DNA from 4 places in the Mixta sp. BE291 genome. Region 3 is predicted to be linked to each of the others. Evidence: predicted binding sites of a transcription regulator. Region 3 holds the regulator's gene; each other region holds the start of a gene.
The links. Region 3 encodes LexA, which represses DNA repair genes until DNA is damaged. Its sites were predicted from a motif close to TNCTGTATGTACATACAGNA; they were not measured.
Positions count from the first base shown of each region.

Region 1: a site for LexA is predicted at 2,891-2,910, ahead of sulA (SOS-induced cell division inhibitor SulA). Genes of this name have one in related genera too.
Region 2: a site for LexA is predicted at 2,450-2,469, ahead of J2X14_RS05555 (YebG family protein). Genes of this name have one in related genera too.
Region 4: a site for LexA is predicted at 2,019-2,038, ahead of umuD (translesion error-prone DNA polymerase V autoproteolytic subunit). Genes of this name have one in related genera too.

Region 1 is NZ_JAVDXN010000001.1:268,482-272,355, forward strand. Features, by position in the region: gene J2X14_RS01135 (AAA family ATPase) at 1-132, opposite strand, end outside; gene matP (macrodomain Ter protein MatP) at 314-775, shown strand; gene ompA (porin OmpA) at 941-2,014, opposite strand; gene sulA (SOS-induced cell division inhibitor SulA) at 2,365-2,871, opposite strand; gene J2X14_RS01155 (TfoX/Sxy family DNA transformation protein) at 3,081-3,698, shown strand; gene yccS (YccS family putative transporter) at 3,695-3,874, opposite strand, start outside.
Region 2 is NZ_JAVDXN010000002.1:86,137-90,010, forward strand. Features, by position in the region: gene J2X14_RS05545 (prolyl oligopeptidase family serine peptidase) at 1-1,106, opposite strand, end outside; gene J2X14_RS05550 (tellurite resistance TerB family protein) at 1,242-1,913, opposite strand; gene J2X14_RS05555 (YebG family protein) at 2,091-2,432, opposite strand; gene purT (formate-dependent phosphoribosylglycinamide formyltransferase) at 2,573-3,751, shown strand; gene J2X14_RS05565 (bifunctional 4-hydroxy-2-oxoglutarate aldolase/2-dehydro-3-deoxy-phosphogluconate aldolase) at 3,789-3,874, opposite strand, start outside.
Region 3 is NZ_JAVDXN010000008.1:119,217-123,090, forward strand. Features, by position in the region: gene dinF (MATE family efflux transporter DinF) at 1-556, opposite strand, end outside; gene lexA (transcriptional repressor LexA) at 658-1,266, opposite strand; gene J2X14_RS17500 (diacylglycerol kinase) at 1,372-1,740, opposite strand; gene plsB (glycerol-3-phosphate 1-O-acyltransferase PlsB) at 1,869-3,874, shown strand, end outside.
Region 4 is NZ_JAVDXN010000001.1:444,537-448,410, reverse strand. Features, by position in the region: gene J2X14_RS02075 (AzlD domain-containing protein) at 1-173, opposite strand, end outside; gene J2X14_RS02070 (AzlC family ABC transporter permease) at 170-835, opposite strand; gene J2X14_RS02065 (helix-turn-helix domain-containing protein) at 928-1,476, shown strand; gene umuD (translesion error-prone DNA polymerase V autoproteolytic subunit) at 1,580-1,999, opposite strand; gene J2X14_RS02055 (helix-turn-helix domain-containing protein) at 2,353-2,595, shown strand; gene J2X14_RS02050 (DksA/TraR family C4-type zinc finger protein) at 2,709-2,975, opposite strand; gene ymcF (cold shock small protein YmcF) at 3,102-3,245, opposite strand; gene J2X14_RS02045 (hypothetical protein) at 3,795-3,874, shown strand, end outside.

The sequences.
Region 1 (3,874 bases), on a different contig from region 3:
TGCGTCAAACAGGCGAGGCTGAACATCAGGCAGTATATCGCCGATATTATCGCTAAAGACGCGGGAAAAAAGAGGCTGGAAGCTTTCGGCATCAGGCTGTAGCGCCTGCCATGCAAGTCGGTTGCTGGTCAAAGTAATCGCATTTGTCCGAATAAATGAAAAGCGCGATTATACAGCTTTTCAGGCTGTTACGCACGGCAGAGATCTGACTGATTCTGCCCGGGGCAATCAGGGCGCCGCTGCGCCTTTCTCTGCCGCAAGTCGTAAAAAAGCTGTTATTCTTAGTTTGTTACCTGCTCATGATGAGATTCCGATGAAATATCAGCAGCTGGAAAATCTTGAAAGCGGATGGAAATGGAAATACCTGGTAAAAAAATACCGGGAGGGCGAACCGATCACCCGCTACATTGAAATCAGCGCCGCTCAGGAAGCCGTAAAGGCTTTGCTGGCGATGGAGAACCATCCGATCGACGTGCTGAAATGGATTGAGCAGCATATTAATCCGGCACTGGAGAATCGTATGAAGCAGACGATTCGCGCGCGCCGTAAACGTCACTTCAATGCCGAGCATCAACATACGCGTAAGAAATCGATCGATTTAGAATATCTGGTATGGCAAAGGCTGGCGGGGCTGGCTACGCGTCGCAACAGTACGTTATCGGATACCATCGTACAGTTAATTGAGGATGCCGAGCGCAAAGAGAAATATGCCAGTCAGATGTCGACGCTGCGTCAGGATTTGCAGGCTATTTTAGGCAAGGATGATGCCAGCTGACAGATAAGCCCGTAATCAGGGCCGCTGTCGCCATAAAGCAGGTTGTTGTCCCTGGGCATCAGTAAGTCAGGTTGTTATCCTCATACATCAGTAAATCAGGTGATTGTCCCTGTCAATCAGCCAATAAAAAACCCCGCCGGAGCGGGGTTTTTTTTAACGTATTACTTAAGCCTGCGGCTGAGTAACAACGTCTTTCAGACCTTTAACTTCGATTTCTACGCGACGGTCCGGACCCAGGCAGTCGATCAGGGCGTTACGGCCTTTCACGCTGTCACAGGTGTTGCCGGTAACCGGGTTAGATTCACCCATGCCACGTGCAGAGATCTTGTCAGCCGGGATACCTTTAGATACCAGGTATTCAACCACGGACTGAGCGCGTTTTTCAGACAGCTTCTGGTTGTACTGCTCTGAACCGATACGGTCAGTGTAGCCCAGAACAACAACGGAACCATCTTTCGGATCCATTGAGCTCAGCTGAGAGTACAGCTGATCCAGCGCCTGCTGGCCTTCGCCTTTCAGGGTCGCTTTGTTGAAGGTGAACAGCACGTCTGATTTCAGCGTGAAGTGCTTGGTTTCAACAACCGGGGCCGGAGCCGGAGCCGGTGCTACAACCGGAGCGGCTGCATCATCCTGACCGAAACGGTAAGAAACGCCTACGCTCAGCATGCCGTTGTCAGGACGTGTACCAACGGTACCTGCGTCACCGATGTTGTTAACCCACTGGTAGTCCAGGCGAGTTGCCCAGTTTTTGTCCAGTGCGTATTCAACACCCACAGCAGCCAGCGGAGAAACGCCGGTGTCGTGGTCGCTACGGCTGACGTTGGTACCCACTACGTGCTGAGAAGAGTCAGCGCGCCATACCATACCACCCAGACGGGTATACACGTCCAGGTCATCCATGATCGGGTAGCTCAGTTTCGCTGCCAGCTGGATGCCCTGTGCTTTAAATGCGCCATTAACTGCGTCGCCTTTGTTAGGCATACGACCAAGCCAGTCATAACCCAGCTCGAAGCCCAGGTATGGGTTAGCCTGATAACCTACGAATGCACCAGCGCCCAGCTGGCTTTCGTGGGTCGGGCCATCGTTGTTCACGTAGTTGTTACCGTAGTAACCAGTATCGTGATACTGAGACCAGCCCAGTTTGGCACCGGTGTACCAGGTGTCATCTTTCGGTGCGGCCTGCGCTACGGTAGCGAAGCCAGCCAGTGCCACTGCAATTGCGATAGCTGTCTTTTTCATTTTTTGCGCCTCGTTATCATCCAAATAGGCAAGGAGCTTAAAATAAGCTCTTGGTTGTAATCCTTCGCCGGGTCCTTTTGCTCGATTATTACTCTACCGGAAAACGGAGGTTATTGAGCACCCTGGCGAGATAAAGTCTACAACGTGGCGAGAAACTTACAAGTCAGATGTGGAAGAGGTTCATAAAAAAACAGCTTTTCGTACACAATTTTTAACAAATTTCGCCCATTTTAACGGCAGAAACAGGCGCATTTGACGCGGCAAAAGCGAGGTTTAGCCGCGCGAGAGTAGAATCAGCGGGTTATCAGAGGAAAACAGGGATTTTTAGCTGAGATTTATCTTATATTTACTTAATGATACAAAGTTGAGTGAATTTTCAGCCGGTTTTTTTGTCCGCTGGGGCAGGATGCGCCAGATTGTGGTCGCATTATCAGCCCAAGCGCCTGACCTGCAGAGGCGGCTTCTTCGAGCCGACGCCGATCTTTTTCACTAATATCGTCAGCAAACCAGCCTAATACCACGCTGTAATTTCCCGTCTGCAACGCTTTGACCATCGCTTCGACCGTACTGAACGTCTGATGATAAGGAACCTGCATCATTTTATGCAGCGGCAGGCCGGAAGCCTTAAGCCAGTGGCGACTGATTCTTTGCGGTGGCGTCAGCCAGAGCTGCCAGCGTGATTGCGTACCCAACTGCTGTAACAGCGGCAGGAGTAACAGCTGCGTTAATCCTGGCTGCGCTTCGCTATAGCTTAGCTCACTCACCCAGCCGGTGGTTAAAACCGGCGATACGGCAGCGCGAGAAGGGCCTGGCAAAGCAGAACGAGCAAAAGAAGACTTCAGTAAATGGGTGCGCATGATTATCAGCTCATGTGGTTACTGTATGGATATACAGTAATGCGCTGGCCGCTTAAGATCAACCTCATTTTTTGAAAACGTCTCGCACTTTTTATATGCAAATGCATGCAAGCAGATTTATTAATTGAACCATTAATAAGAATTGCCTATGTTTTAGCTGATGAAAAACAGTGAGTTAGTTTACGTTTCTTAAGGAAAAGGAGCAGCATATGGATTCTCACCAAAGAATAATTCAATCAAAACAGCAGCTGGCTGCATTAGGGAATATCACGGTGCGCTCGCAGTTTGGCGGCTACAGTCTGGCAGTTGAGAAAGTGGTGTTTGCGTTAATTACCGACGGCGAACTTTATCTACGCGCCAGCGCAACCCTGAAACGTTATTTACGTACCCAGTCACTGCCGCCGCTGGTGATAGATAAACGCGGCATCGCCGTGGAATTACGTTATTACCGCATCGATGACGCTTTATGGAATAATCCGCCGCTCTTGCTCTCGCTCTCTAAATCCGCGCTGGCCCTGGCGCAGCGGCAAAAAAATGCTCGTCAAAATAATGTGCGGCTTAAAGATCTGCCTAATTTGGGGATTCGCATGGAAATGTTGCTGCGTGAGATCGGCATCAATAGCGTCTGCGCATTGCGCGAGGCAGGGGCCAAAAACTGCTGGCTGCGCTTGCGAATGCGTAACCAGCACCTTGGGCTGAATTGCTTAATGGCGCTGCAGGGCGCCATTTCAGGGCATCATCAGGCGGCGTTGCCTGCAGAGATCAAACAAGAGCTGCGTGACTGGTTTAACTGCAACGTTCACCCGGAAAAAGGACGGCAAAACTAAGCGACGGAAAGCGAGGCCAGCTGCTTTTTCAGGCGGGCAAGTTCAGGCAGCAGCGCAATCAATAAACCGATTTGCTGTAACACTAACTGCGCCTGTGAATCCGCCTCGCTGTCAAAATGTCCAATGCGGGCAGCAAGCTCACTCATCATCTGCTGCGCTTGCTGTTCGTCAACCAC
Region 2 (3,874 bases), on a different contig from region 3:
GCGTTATAAGCCAGCCAGGTGACATAGGCGGGATCGTCAAAGGCGATACCGAAGGTCTCACCGGTACGCCAGCAGATCTGCCGCAGGCTGGAAAGCCCGCGTTGCCGCTCTTCCACCACCAGCCAGTTACGGAACAGCTGGAAATCTTCCATCACCACATGGTCACGCGGCGCGATAATGGTTTCCCAGCGCGACTCATCCAGGTAGCTGGTGCGGTAGAGGCCGAAGTTTTTCCCTTCGCGGTTTGAGCGCAGCCAGAAGCGATGATCGTAATGATCAAGGGTATATTCATGGCCTTTGCGCCGCGGCACAAACACGCGCGGACGCGCATCGGCATACTCAGCATCCAGCAGATGAATTTCAGTGGTGGTGGTGCTGTGCAGCGCAATCAGAACAAAATGTTCCGAGGTGGTTTTATGCACGCTGAGGTAGAAGGTGTCATCGCTCTCCTCATAGACCAGCTCGTCATCCTGCTGCGGCGTGCCGACATTATGCCGCCACACCTGATAAGGCAGCAGCGTCTGCTTATCTTTACGCACGTAATAGAGCGTTTTTGAGTCATTAACCCAGGCAAAGCTGGATGAGACATTTTCCAGCACTTCCGGATACCAGTTGCCGCTCTCCAGGTTACGGAAACGGATACCGTACTGGCGGCGCGACAGGAAATCTTCCGCCAGCGCCATGATGCGGTTGTCCGGGCTGATATCCAGCGCGCCCATGGTATAGAACTCGCTGTGCGAAGCGCGCTGGTTAGCATCAAGCAGCACTTCCCACTCATCGGGCGTCGTGGTCTCTGCGGGCTGACGAAAATAGGTCGCGTATTCGTTACCGGCCTCATAGCGGCTCTGATAGCGATAGCCGTTTTTCACATAAGGCACCGAATAATCCTGCGGCGAAATGCGCCCGACCATCTCTTTCAGCAGGCGATCCTGCAACGCCTTTTGCGTCAGCATCACCTTATGGCCATAGTTATTTTCAGCGCGCAGATAATCCAGCACGTCGGGATCTTCACGCTGGTCATCACGCAGCCAGTAGTAATTATCGACGCGCGTATCATCATGCAGCGTCATTTCATGAGGAACTCTCTTCGCTTTCGGTGGCATCATAACGGTTACTGTTTTCAGACATAGATACATTAAGGTTGGCAGCTAAGGCCATGATTGCCAAGCGGCAGCGGCAAAAAGCAGGTTGTGAAGGTTACCAGCCCGCCGCCAGGCAGCGGCAGGCCTTAACAGAGAGGGTCAGGATGGGAGTTTCTCTTTTTCGGCGCGAATATCTTTTTCAATATCTTCGCGCACGTCCGCCGGGATCTTCAGTGCATCGCCCAGCTCTTTCAGGTAGCTGCGTTCCATAAAGTGGTCGACATCGATAGCCGCACAGCTCAGGAAGTAAAGCTCTAACGCCTCTTCCTCGTTTTTTATGCCCTGCGCCAGCCCGTGCGGATCCAGCGGACGATCAATCGCCTGTTGAATCAGCGCTTCCGCCTGTTCGCCATAACCCGCCTGATGGATGTTTTGCTCGATGGCTTTGCGCTCTTCGCCATCGATATGACCGTCGCTTTTCGCCGCGAACACCAGCGCGGTAATCAAACGTTCCGCGCGCTGATCCACCGGTGTCTCCTGCTGACCAAACTGCGGCTCATCCTGATGCGCTTCACGCACGCGCTGCTTATATTTATTCCATAGCAAAACGCCGGCCGCCGCGCTGCCGCCGATCACCAGGGCGTTTTTGCCATATTTGCTTAACAGATTGCGCGAGGATTTACTGGATATCAGCATACCGGCCAGGCCGCCGAGCGCACCCGGCGCCAGCATTTTGCTTAGCCCTTCGCTGCCGCCCTGCGCTTTTGCGCCTGCGTTGCCGATGCCCGTATTGCTCAACATTTTTTGCACTTGCTGCAGCCAGTTACTCATAAGCTCTCCTTTGTGATGTATGCCGATAGTGTGAAGCATCGGGCGTCAAGAAGCGTAAGCGAGAGCAAATAGCAAAAGAAGGTGGGATGAACCCTGTTCATCCCGCTCTGCTTAACATCGTTATCAGGAAAGTGTGGCTGATATTCGCCAGGCTGCAACGTTGAGCGGGCGCGTTAATCAGGCCGCTTTAACCGCGCGAACTTTTTTCGCCGTTTCGTCTGGCGCGTTATCATCGCTGGTTTCCGCTGCGGCGGCCTTCGATGCTTTTACCGCGGGCTGCGCGTCCGGCAGCTTGCTGGTACGTAAAATATGCTGTACCGCATCTTTCTGTTCCGCCAGGAACAGGCCCAGGTTTTCCAGCTGAGCTTCTTCCAGCGGCAGATCGCTTTGTACCAGCCAGTCAGTAAAAGCTTCCGCCATATCGAGCATTTTGTCGTATGCGTCTGCTTCTTTTTTACTGGCAAATGTCATTTTTTCTTCACCTTTTCTGACCACAACAAATTTGGTTTCAACAGCCATGACTCACCTCGGGTATATACTGTATTTTTATACAGTATAACAGGCAAAATCCTGAGATCAAGTTTTCCTGACGGCTGTCAGCGCAAACGTTTTCGTATATACTGCGCGCGTTTTTACTCTTCACTTTTCAGGTAGGTACTATGACGATTCTTGGAACGGCGCTGCGTCCCGGCGCGACGCGTGTGATGCTGTTGGGTTCAGGCGAACTGGGCAAAGAAGTGGCCATTGAATGTCAGCGTTTAGGCGTTGAAGTGATTGCCGTGGATCGCTATGCCGATGCGCCAGCGATGCATGTCGCCCACCGCAGCCATGTGATTAATATGCTGGATGGCGCGGCGCTGAAAGCGCTGATTGCTCAGGAGCGTCCCGATTATGTGGTGCCGGAAATTGAAGCGATCGCCACAGATATGCTGATTGAGCTGGAGCAACAGGGACAGCGCGTGGTGCCCACCGCTCAGGCGGCGCGTCTTACCATGAATCGTGAAGGTATCCGCCGTCTGGCGGCTGAAACGCTGGCTTTGCCCACCTCCAGCTATCGCTTCGCCGATACGCAGCCCGCCTTTATCGCCGCAGCGGAAGAGATCGGTTTTCCCTGCATCGTGAAGCCGGTGATGAGTTCTTCCGGCAAAGGTCAGAGCTTCGTACGTGAGGCGTCCCAGCTGGAACAGGCGTGGATCTACGCACAACAGGGTGGACGCGCCGGGGCCGGAAAAGTGATTATCGAAGGCGTGGTAAAATTTGATTTTGAAATTACCCTGCTTACCGTCAGCGCCGCAGACGGCATTCATTTTTGCGCGCCGATTGGTCATCGTCAGGAGGATGGCGATTATCGTGAATCCTGGCAGCCGCAACAGATGAGCCCGCAGGCATTAGCGCGCGCCCAACAGATCGCTGGCGACGTCGTGAAAGCGCTGGGCGGCTTTGGCTTATTTGGCGTGGAGCTGTTTGTCTGCGGCGATGAAGTGGTTTTCAGCGAGGTGTCGCCGCGCCCGCACGATACCGGCATGGTTACGCTGATTTCGCAGGATCTCTCCGAGTTCGCCCTGCATGTGCGCGCCTTTCTAGGCCTGCCGATCGGCGCGATTCGTCAGTATGGCCCGGCGGCATCAGCGGTTATTCTGCCGGCGCTGCGCAGCAATAACGTCAGCTATGGCGAAGTGGAAAATGCATTGGGCGCCGGGCAGCAGCTGCGGCTGTTTGCGAAACCGGAAATCGACGGCAAACGTCGGATGGGCGTGGCGCTGGCCACGGCGGAAAACGTCGAGGAGGCGGTAACGCGCGCGGTTGCCGCGGCGGCGGCCGTCAGGGTTAGCGGTTAACAAAACATGGCTCTCCCGCCGGGGAGAGCCATCATGCTTAGCGAGCGCCCGCTACCGCTTCACGCGCCAAATCGGTAATGCGCTGATAATCGCCGCTTTCCAGCGCATCGTTGGGCACCAGCC
Region 3 (3,874 bases):
CCCAGCCAAGGCCGATAACAAACCACAGGTCGAGCAGGATATTGACCAGATTACCGACGATCAACAAGATGAACGGAGCACGCGCATACTGCACGCCCAGCAGCCAACCGAGTATCACCAAATTAGCCAGCGTCGCGGGGGCGCTAAGCCAGCGGATGTGGATAAAGCGCTGCGCCTGTTCCAGCACTGCCGGGCTGCCGCCCACCGCCTGCGCGGCCAGAGCGCTAAGCGGCTCACGCAACAGGATAAAGGCGATACCGGCAACCAGGGCGATGCATAAGGGTTGTACCAGCGCGCGCGCCAGCGCCTGCTTATCGCCTGCGCCAAACGCCTGCGCGGTGAGCCCGGTAGTGCTCATACGCAGGAAAAGCAGCAGCATAAACAGAAAGCTGGTCGCGGTGGCGCCTACCGCGACGCCGCCCAGATAGACGGGGCTGTCCAGGTGACCAATAACGGCAGTGTCCACCAGGCCCAGCAGCGGCACGGTAATGTTTGAGAGGATCATGGGCAGCGCCAGCCGCCAGAGATTTTTATCAGTCGCAGAGAAGAAGTGCATGGCAATCCGCAGCAAGAATATGGCGACAGGCCACAGCGGTTATCGCCGGAAGAAAAATAGCAGGGGAAATACGTGACGGCCAGCAGGCCGCCACGAAGTCATTACAGCCAGTCGCCGTTACGAATAACGCCAACGGCCAGACCTTCGATTGTCAGCGTCTGCTGTTGCAGATCGACCACAATCGGCTGGAAATCATGGTTTTCCGGCAGCAGCTGCACGGTATTGCCCTGACGCTTCAGGCGCTTAACGGTCACTTCGTCATCAATGCGCGCTACGACTACCTGGCCGTTACGCACATCCTGCGTTTTATGCACCGCCAGCAGGTCGCCATCCACAATACCGATATCTTTCATCGACATGCCGCTGACGCGCAGCAGGAAGTCTGCGTGAGGCTTGAACAGATTAGGATCAACCTGGAAGCGGCTTTCAATATGTTCCTGCGCCAGCAGCGGCTCACCGGCGGCGACGCGGCCAATCAACGGCAGGCCGTTTTCTTCTTCCGCCATCAGGCGAATCCCGCGTGAAGCACCGGACACCATCTCAATCACGCCTTTACGTGCCAGCGCTTTCAGATGTTCCTCTGCGGCGTTAGGGGAGCGAAAGCCTAACTGGGCGGCGATTTCCGCACGCGTTGGCGGCATACCTGTCTGATTAATGTGATCGCGAATCAGGTCATAAACCTGCTGCTGCCGAGCCGTTAAGGTTTTCATCCCGCCCCCTGGTTGTTTATACAGTCGCTGTGAGTATATACAGGTATTGGTGGAATGGAAACCAAATGCTGTGTAAAAAACAACTCTTTATCTATTCTGGAAAGGCTATCGTAAATATGACCATAGCAGGGTTACCCACACAAAAAGCGCCAGTATGATGCTGAGCAACACCGCGGCGGATCCCATATCTTTGGCCCGTCCCGCCAGCGGATGAAACTCGCTGCCGATACGGTCAACCACCGCTTCGATAGCGCTGTTAAGGATCTCGACAATAATAATGAGAAATACCGAGCCTATCAGTAACACACGCGTGATGGCATCGACATCAAGCCAGCAGGCGATCGCGATCGCCACCAGCGCCAGAACCGCTTCCTGGCGAAACGCCGCTTCATGTTGCCAGGCCGCCCGCAGGCCTTTCCAGGAGTATCCGGCCGCTTTAATGATGCGGATCAGGCCCGTTACGTTATTTGCCATCTTCAGGGAACCCTTTGCAATGTTTAACGTCAATGTCAGGGTGCAGCACTAAATGCAACACCACAGATCTTCAATGCGCTTTCTGGTATGCTTGCGGCGCTTTGCTAACAAGAGGCTTCATGTTGTCTATGTCAGGTTGGCGTAAACTTTATTATAAGTTACTGAATTTACCACTTACATTTTTGGTTAAGAGTAAGGCAATTCCGGGCGATCCGGTAGCAGAACTGGGACTCGATACGTCGCGCCCCATTATGTATGTATTGCCTTATGATTCAAAGGCCGATCTCCTTGCGCTGCGCACCCAGTGTCGCTTGCACGATCTGCCCGATCCGCTTGAGCCGCTGGAGATAGATGGCGCTCTGCTGCCGCGTCACGTCTTTATTCATGACGGTCCGCGCGTGTTCCCCTATTTTGTGCCGAATCAGGAATCGGTGAAGCTGTTTCACGATTACCTCGATTTGCACCGCAACAACCCCGAGTTAGATGTGCAGATGGTGCCGGTTTCGGTGATGTTTGGCCGCGCGCCGGGACGCGAGGTACAGGGCGAACAAACCCCTCACCTGCGTGAGCTGAACGGTATACAGAAATTTTTTGCCGTGCTGTGGCTGGGTCGCGATAGCTTTGTCCGCTTCTCGCCGATGGTCTCCCTGCGTCGTATGGCTACCGAACACGGCACCGATAAAACCATTGCGCAGAAACTGGCGCGTGTGGCGCGGATTCACTTCGCCCGTCAACGCCTGGCCGCTGTTGGTCCGCGTTTGCCGGTGCGCCACGATCTGTTTAATAAGCTGCTGCAGTCGAAAGCCATTGCGAAAGCGGTAGAAGACGAAGCGCGCAGCAAGAAAATCTCGCAGGAAAAAGCGCAGCAGAATGCCATTGAGCTGATGGAAGAGGTCGCCGCAGACTTTTCCTACGAAATGATCCGCCTGACCGACCGCGTGATTGGCTGGACATGGAGCAAAATCTATCAGGGCATTAATGTCAGCGGCGGCGAACGCATTCGTCAGCTGGCGCTGGATGGTCACGGGCTGGTTTATGTGCCCTGCCACCGCAGCCATATGGATTATCTGCTGCTCTCTTACGTGCTTTATCATCAGGGTCTGGTGCCGCCGCATATCGCTGCGGGCATCAACCTTAACTTCTGGCCGGCCGGGCCGATTTTCCGTCGCCTCGGCGCATTCTTTATTCGCCGTACCTTTAAAGGCAACAAACTCTACTCTACGGTATTCCGCGAATATCTGGGTGAGCTGTTCAGCCGCGGTTATTCGGTTGAGTATTTTGTTGAGGGCGGGCGCTCACGCACCGGTCGTCTGCTCGATCCGAAAACCGGTACGCTGTCGATGACGATTCAGGCGATGCTGCGCGGCGGTAACCGTCCTATTACCGTGGTGCCGGTTTATATCGGCTATGAACATGTCATGGAAGTGGGCACTTACGCGAAAGAGCTACGCGGCGCGGCGAAAGAGAAAGAGAGCTTTCTGCAAATGCTGCGTGGTTTGAGCAAGCTGCGCAATCTGGGTCAGGGCTACGTAAACTTTGGCGAGCCACTGCCGCTGGTAAATTACCTTAACAAGCAGGTGCCGGAATGGCGTGACTCGATCGATCCGATCGTGGCGCAGCGTCCGCAGTGGCTGACGCCGGCGGTGAACGATATCGCCCAGCAGATCATGGTGCGGATCAACAACGCCGGTGCCGCCAACGCTATGAACCTGTGCGTTACCGCATTGCTCGCTTCGCGTCAGCGCTCACTTACCCGCGAACAGCTGATTGAGCAGCTGGAGTGCTATCTCGACTTGCTGCGTAACGTGCCCTATTCCTCAGATGCGACCGTGCCAAATATGACGCCGGAAGCGCTGCTGGAACATGCGCTGAACATGAACAAGTTCGAGACGGAAAAAGACACTATTGGCGATATCATTATCCTGCCGCGCGAACAGGCGGTGCTGATGACTTACTATCGCAATAATGTGCATCACATGCTGGTTATGCCGTCGCTGATTGCCGCAATCGTACAGCAGCACCGTGAAATCTCCGCCGCCGAGCTGCTGCGTCAGGTATCGGTGCTTTATCCGCTGCTGAAAAGCGAACTGTTCCTGCGTTGGGATAAAGAAGAGCTGCCGCAGCTGCTGCAACA
Region 4 (3,874 bases), on a different contig from region 3:
GTGGCGGTAGCCGCCACCGCCAGCAGCAGCACAATAGCCGCATCGGATAACAGCATGCGGGTACCATCTGATAACGCCATGCGGCTGCCCAGCTTATAACCGATAAAGCGCATCAGCCAGGTGCCGGAAGCCAGCAGGGCGATCCCGCCCACCATCATGGTTGTCGACGTCATTTTCTGTTCCTCCACGCCAGCAGGCCCGATAAGGAAAGCAGCACCGGCATGCCCACCGGCACCCACGGCAAGGTCACCAGCGCAATGGTCGCGCCTGTTATCGCTGGAATGCGCACCCGCCGCTGCTGCAAGGCCGGAAAAATCAGCGCGATTAAGATGGCCGGAAATACCGCATCCAGCCCGATAGCATCGGTGTCCGGGATCCAGCGCCCTACCACGGTTCCCAGCATCACGCTCAGCGGCCAGCAGAAGGCGATGCCTAATCCGCACAACCAGTAGGCGGCCCGGCGCTCAACCTGTTTGCGCTGAGAAATGCCAAACACCACGCTTTCATCATTCATGATATGGCAGCCCAACCAGCTCAGGTATTTACGCCCTACCAGATCTTTAACGGCAATGCCAAAAGGCAGATGGCGAGCATTCACCAACAGCCCAGCCGCCGCGGCGGTAAAAGGGCTGCCGCCACCGGCGATAATGCCGATAAACATAAATTCTGACGCACCGGCCAGCACCAGTACAGAGAGTGTCATCGGAACCCAAAATGGAAAACCGTCGGCAATCGCCAGCGAGCCGTAAGAAAGCCCCACCAGCGCATCGGCCAGGCATACCAGCACGATCCCCTTCAGCACACTATTTTTGAGTAAAAAACGCCGCCGAACCATAACCCCTCTCCCATAACGAACAGATGACCGTTATAATGAACAGTTCAGGAACGTTTTACAAGACGAACGATCGTTCGATACAGGAAGAGCGCGTGACCCAACCGATTACGATTATTGCTGAAGGCCTGATCCGAGAGCGACAAAGAGCCGGACTCTCCCTGGCGGAGGTGGCACGACGCGCCGGGATTGCCAAATCGACCCTTTCTCAGTTGGAGGCGGGCAACGGCAATCCCAGTCTGGAAACGCTTTGGGCGCTGTGCGTGGCGCTGGATATTCCTTTTGCGCGTTTAATGGAGCCGCAGGTTAATCAGATGCAGGTAATTCGCCGTGGCGAAGGGCCAACCGTCACCGCCGAACTGGCCGATTATAAAGCTATTCTGCTGGCTACCTGCCCGCCTGGCGCGCGACGAGACGTTTATTTGCTGATGACGCAGCCTGGCAGCGAGCGCCTCTCCAGCCCGCACTCGTTGGGTTCGGTAGAGCATATTATTATCGCTCAGGGCCGGGCGCTGGTGGGGCTGACTCACGCCCCGGTAGAGTTGAATGTGGGCGACTATATCTCCTACCCGGCGGACCAGGAGCACCTTTTTCGGGCGCTGGAACCGGATACGCTTGCGATACTGGTTTCCGAGCAGAACTAAGCGCAGGCCAGGCGCGCACCAGCCTGGCCGGACGGCTCCTGGTTCGCCGCTTTGCCTGCGGTATTGGCTGCGAGCAAAATTAAGCACGGGCCAGGCGCGCACCCTATTTCACCGCTTTAATGGTAAATGTCACTACGCCAAAGATTTGCAGCCCTTCCTCGCTGTTCGGCACAATAGGACGCCAGGCCGCATTCATCGGCACCAGCTGCACCTGCGGCCGTAGCTGAAGCTTTTTAACCGTAAACTCCCCTTCCACCGCCGCCACCACGATATCGCCATGCTCAGGGGTAAGAGAACAATCCACCACCAGCATATCGCCATCGCTGATGCCGCCTTCAATCATCGAATCACCGCTGACCCGCACAAAATAGGTCGCGCTGGGGCGCTGCACCAGCAGATCGTTGAGATCGAGGCGTTGTTCAATATAATCCTGCGCCGGAGAAGGAAAGCCGCACGCCACCCGCTCAATAAACAGCGGCAGCTGCAAAATAATGCCCAGCTCGGCAGGCTTGATGAACTCCATAACCCATAATTCCAATGAATACTGTATATAAATACAGTAAACGTAACAGGCGCTTTTGATCAAGCGCAGCGGGAATATTTTTCAGAAAAACCGGTCGCGGTATTCCTTTCAGCTATTACGCTTTGCGTTGAAATTAAGCACAACGGCAGACAGCATATTATTTTGCCGCCTCGCCAGATTGCTGGTTTTTTCAGCATTGGCGGAAAATTTAATTTTGCTGAATCGGGAACATCACCCAAAAATTGTAATATCAATTCATTATAAAACCACAACCATTTAACCCGCCTTGACACCGGAAGGGTCCGTGTTAATGCTTAGGAAAAAACTTATTATAAATTGTTGTGGAGATTGCGATGCCTCTGAAAGTCCTGTCCATGCTCCCTGCCACCGGCGCAGCCATCAAAACCACACGTCAGGCGGCGGGCCTGACGCAAGCGGAAGCAGCAGAACGCTTTGATTACAGCCTGCGCGTATGGCAAAAGAAAGAGTCAGAAGCGGAAGCGGGTAAAAACGGTGGGCTTAGCGCAGGTGAATATGAACTACTGCTGCTGCTGGCGGGAAAACATCCCGATTATCTGCTGACGCCCAGAAAATAAGATGCGTAACCTGACCAACGCCGCCGACTGTATCAGGGCGGCGCAAAGCAGCAGCGTGCTGATGGCACCTCATGCATAACCGTCGCCGGGCGATCGCCTGGCCACATAGCGGGTTAGCGTAGCTGGCTGTCTTTACTGCCGCGACGATTATACAGACTGAGGTTTTTTTGTTGTTTATCCATTTCTGTCTGGCAGGCGAGGCAAAAACGTACGCCTTTTAGCGCTTTACGTCTTGCCTCAGAAATTTCCTCACCACACTCCTGGCAGAAGCGTTCACTTTCGCCCTGCCCCAGCGCCTGGCGCACCCGTTCTACGCCATCGTTGATGGTGCTGTTGATCTGGTCATTTACGGCTTCATCAGAAGCCCAGCCGCTCGCCATGATTTTCTCCTGATCCGTTGATTAAGATTAAATATGGTTGCAGGTGCCCCACACTTCAAGTCACACAGCACTTAACAAGGTGCTGAGAAACCGCCGTGTTCAATAAGGACAGTAACAAGAGATGATTCAGGCAGCCTGCGGCACCCGATAGCTTACCAACATGGGAGATTTACAAAAGATGCAGATAGCACCGTGGGGATTACGCATGGAAACATCGAACAAAGAGATACGGCACTGATGCCCCTGACAACGCGAGCATCGATATTTGATAGTTAGAATAAAAAAACCTTAATATTTGCTGAATGATTAGTCAGCTTAGCACCCTTCATTCGCGCTGTCTGCGGTTGACCGATTTTTATTTTTTTCATCCTGAACAGCGCAGCGCAAATTTCTGAAGGTTTCCCTGGTGTTGCAGCCTGATGGCTTTTTTTCTCCGCCCAACAGCATCACACTGTGGCAGGTTTGCGTTGCCGTGGACGTTAACTGCTGCGACGCCCCGTACAACCAACGCTGCCTATATTCCGTTAAAATAATTTATGTATCAACTCTCTTAAAGTACAGGTACCCCCACTTCTCAGAACATTCCTGTTTTACTTCTCATCACCTTTTGCCCTCTTCACTCGCCCATCGCCTGACTCAGCAAAAACTTATTTCATTTCGCAAAATAATCAATAAGTTAAATCAAAAGCACTAAAAAGTTGCGAAAAATTAATTAATTTCTAAAAATAGCAGTAAATTCTGACTATAATCTGTGTAGCAGAGTCGAGACTCTTTTACTCAAAAAGCAGGATTTTTTTGTTGCCGTTTTATGGAGCAGTTATGGTTTGGTATGTACTTGACTCTATTGTCAGCCCTGATTCAGATACCGTTTTTTCGCTGGTAAGCTCGCCTTACAACCT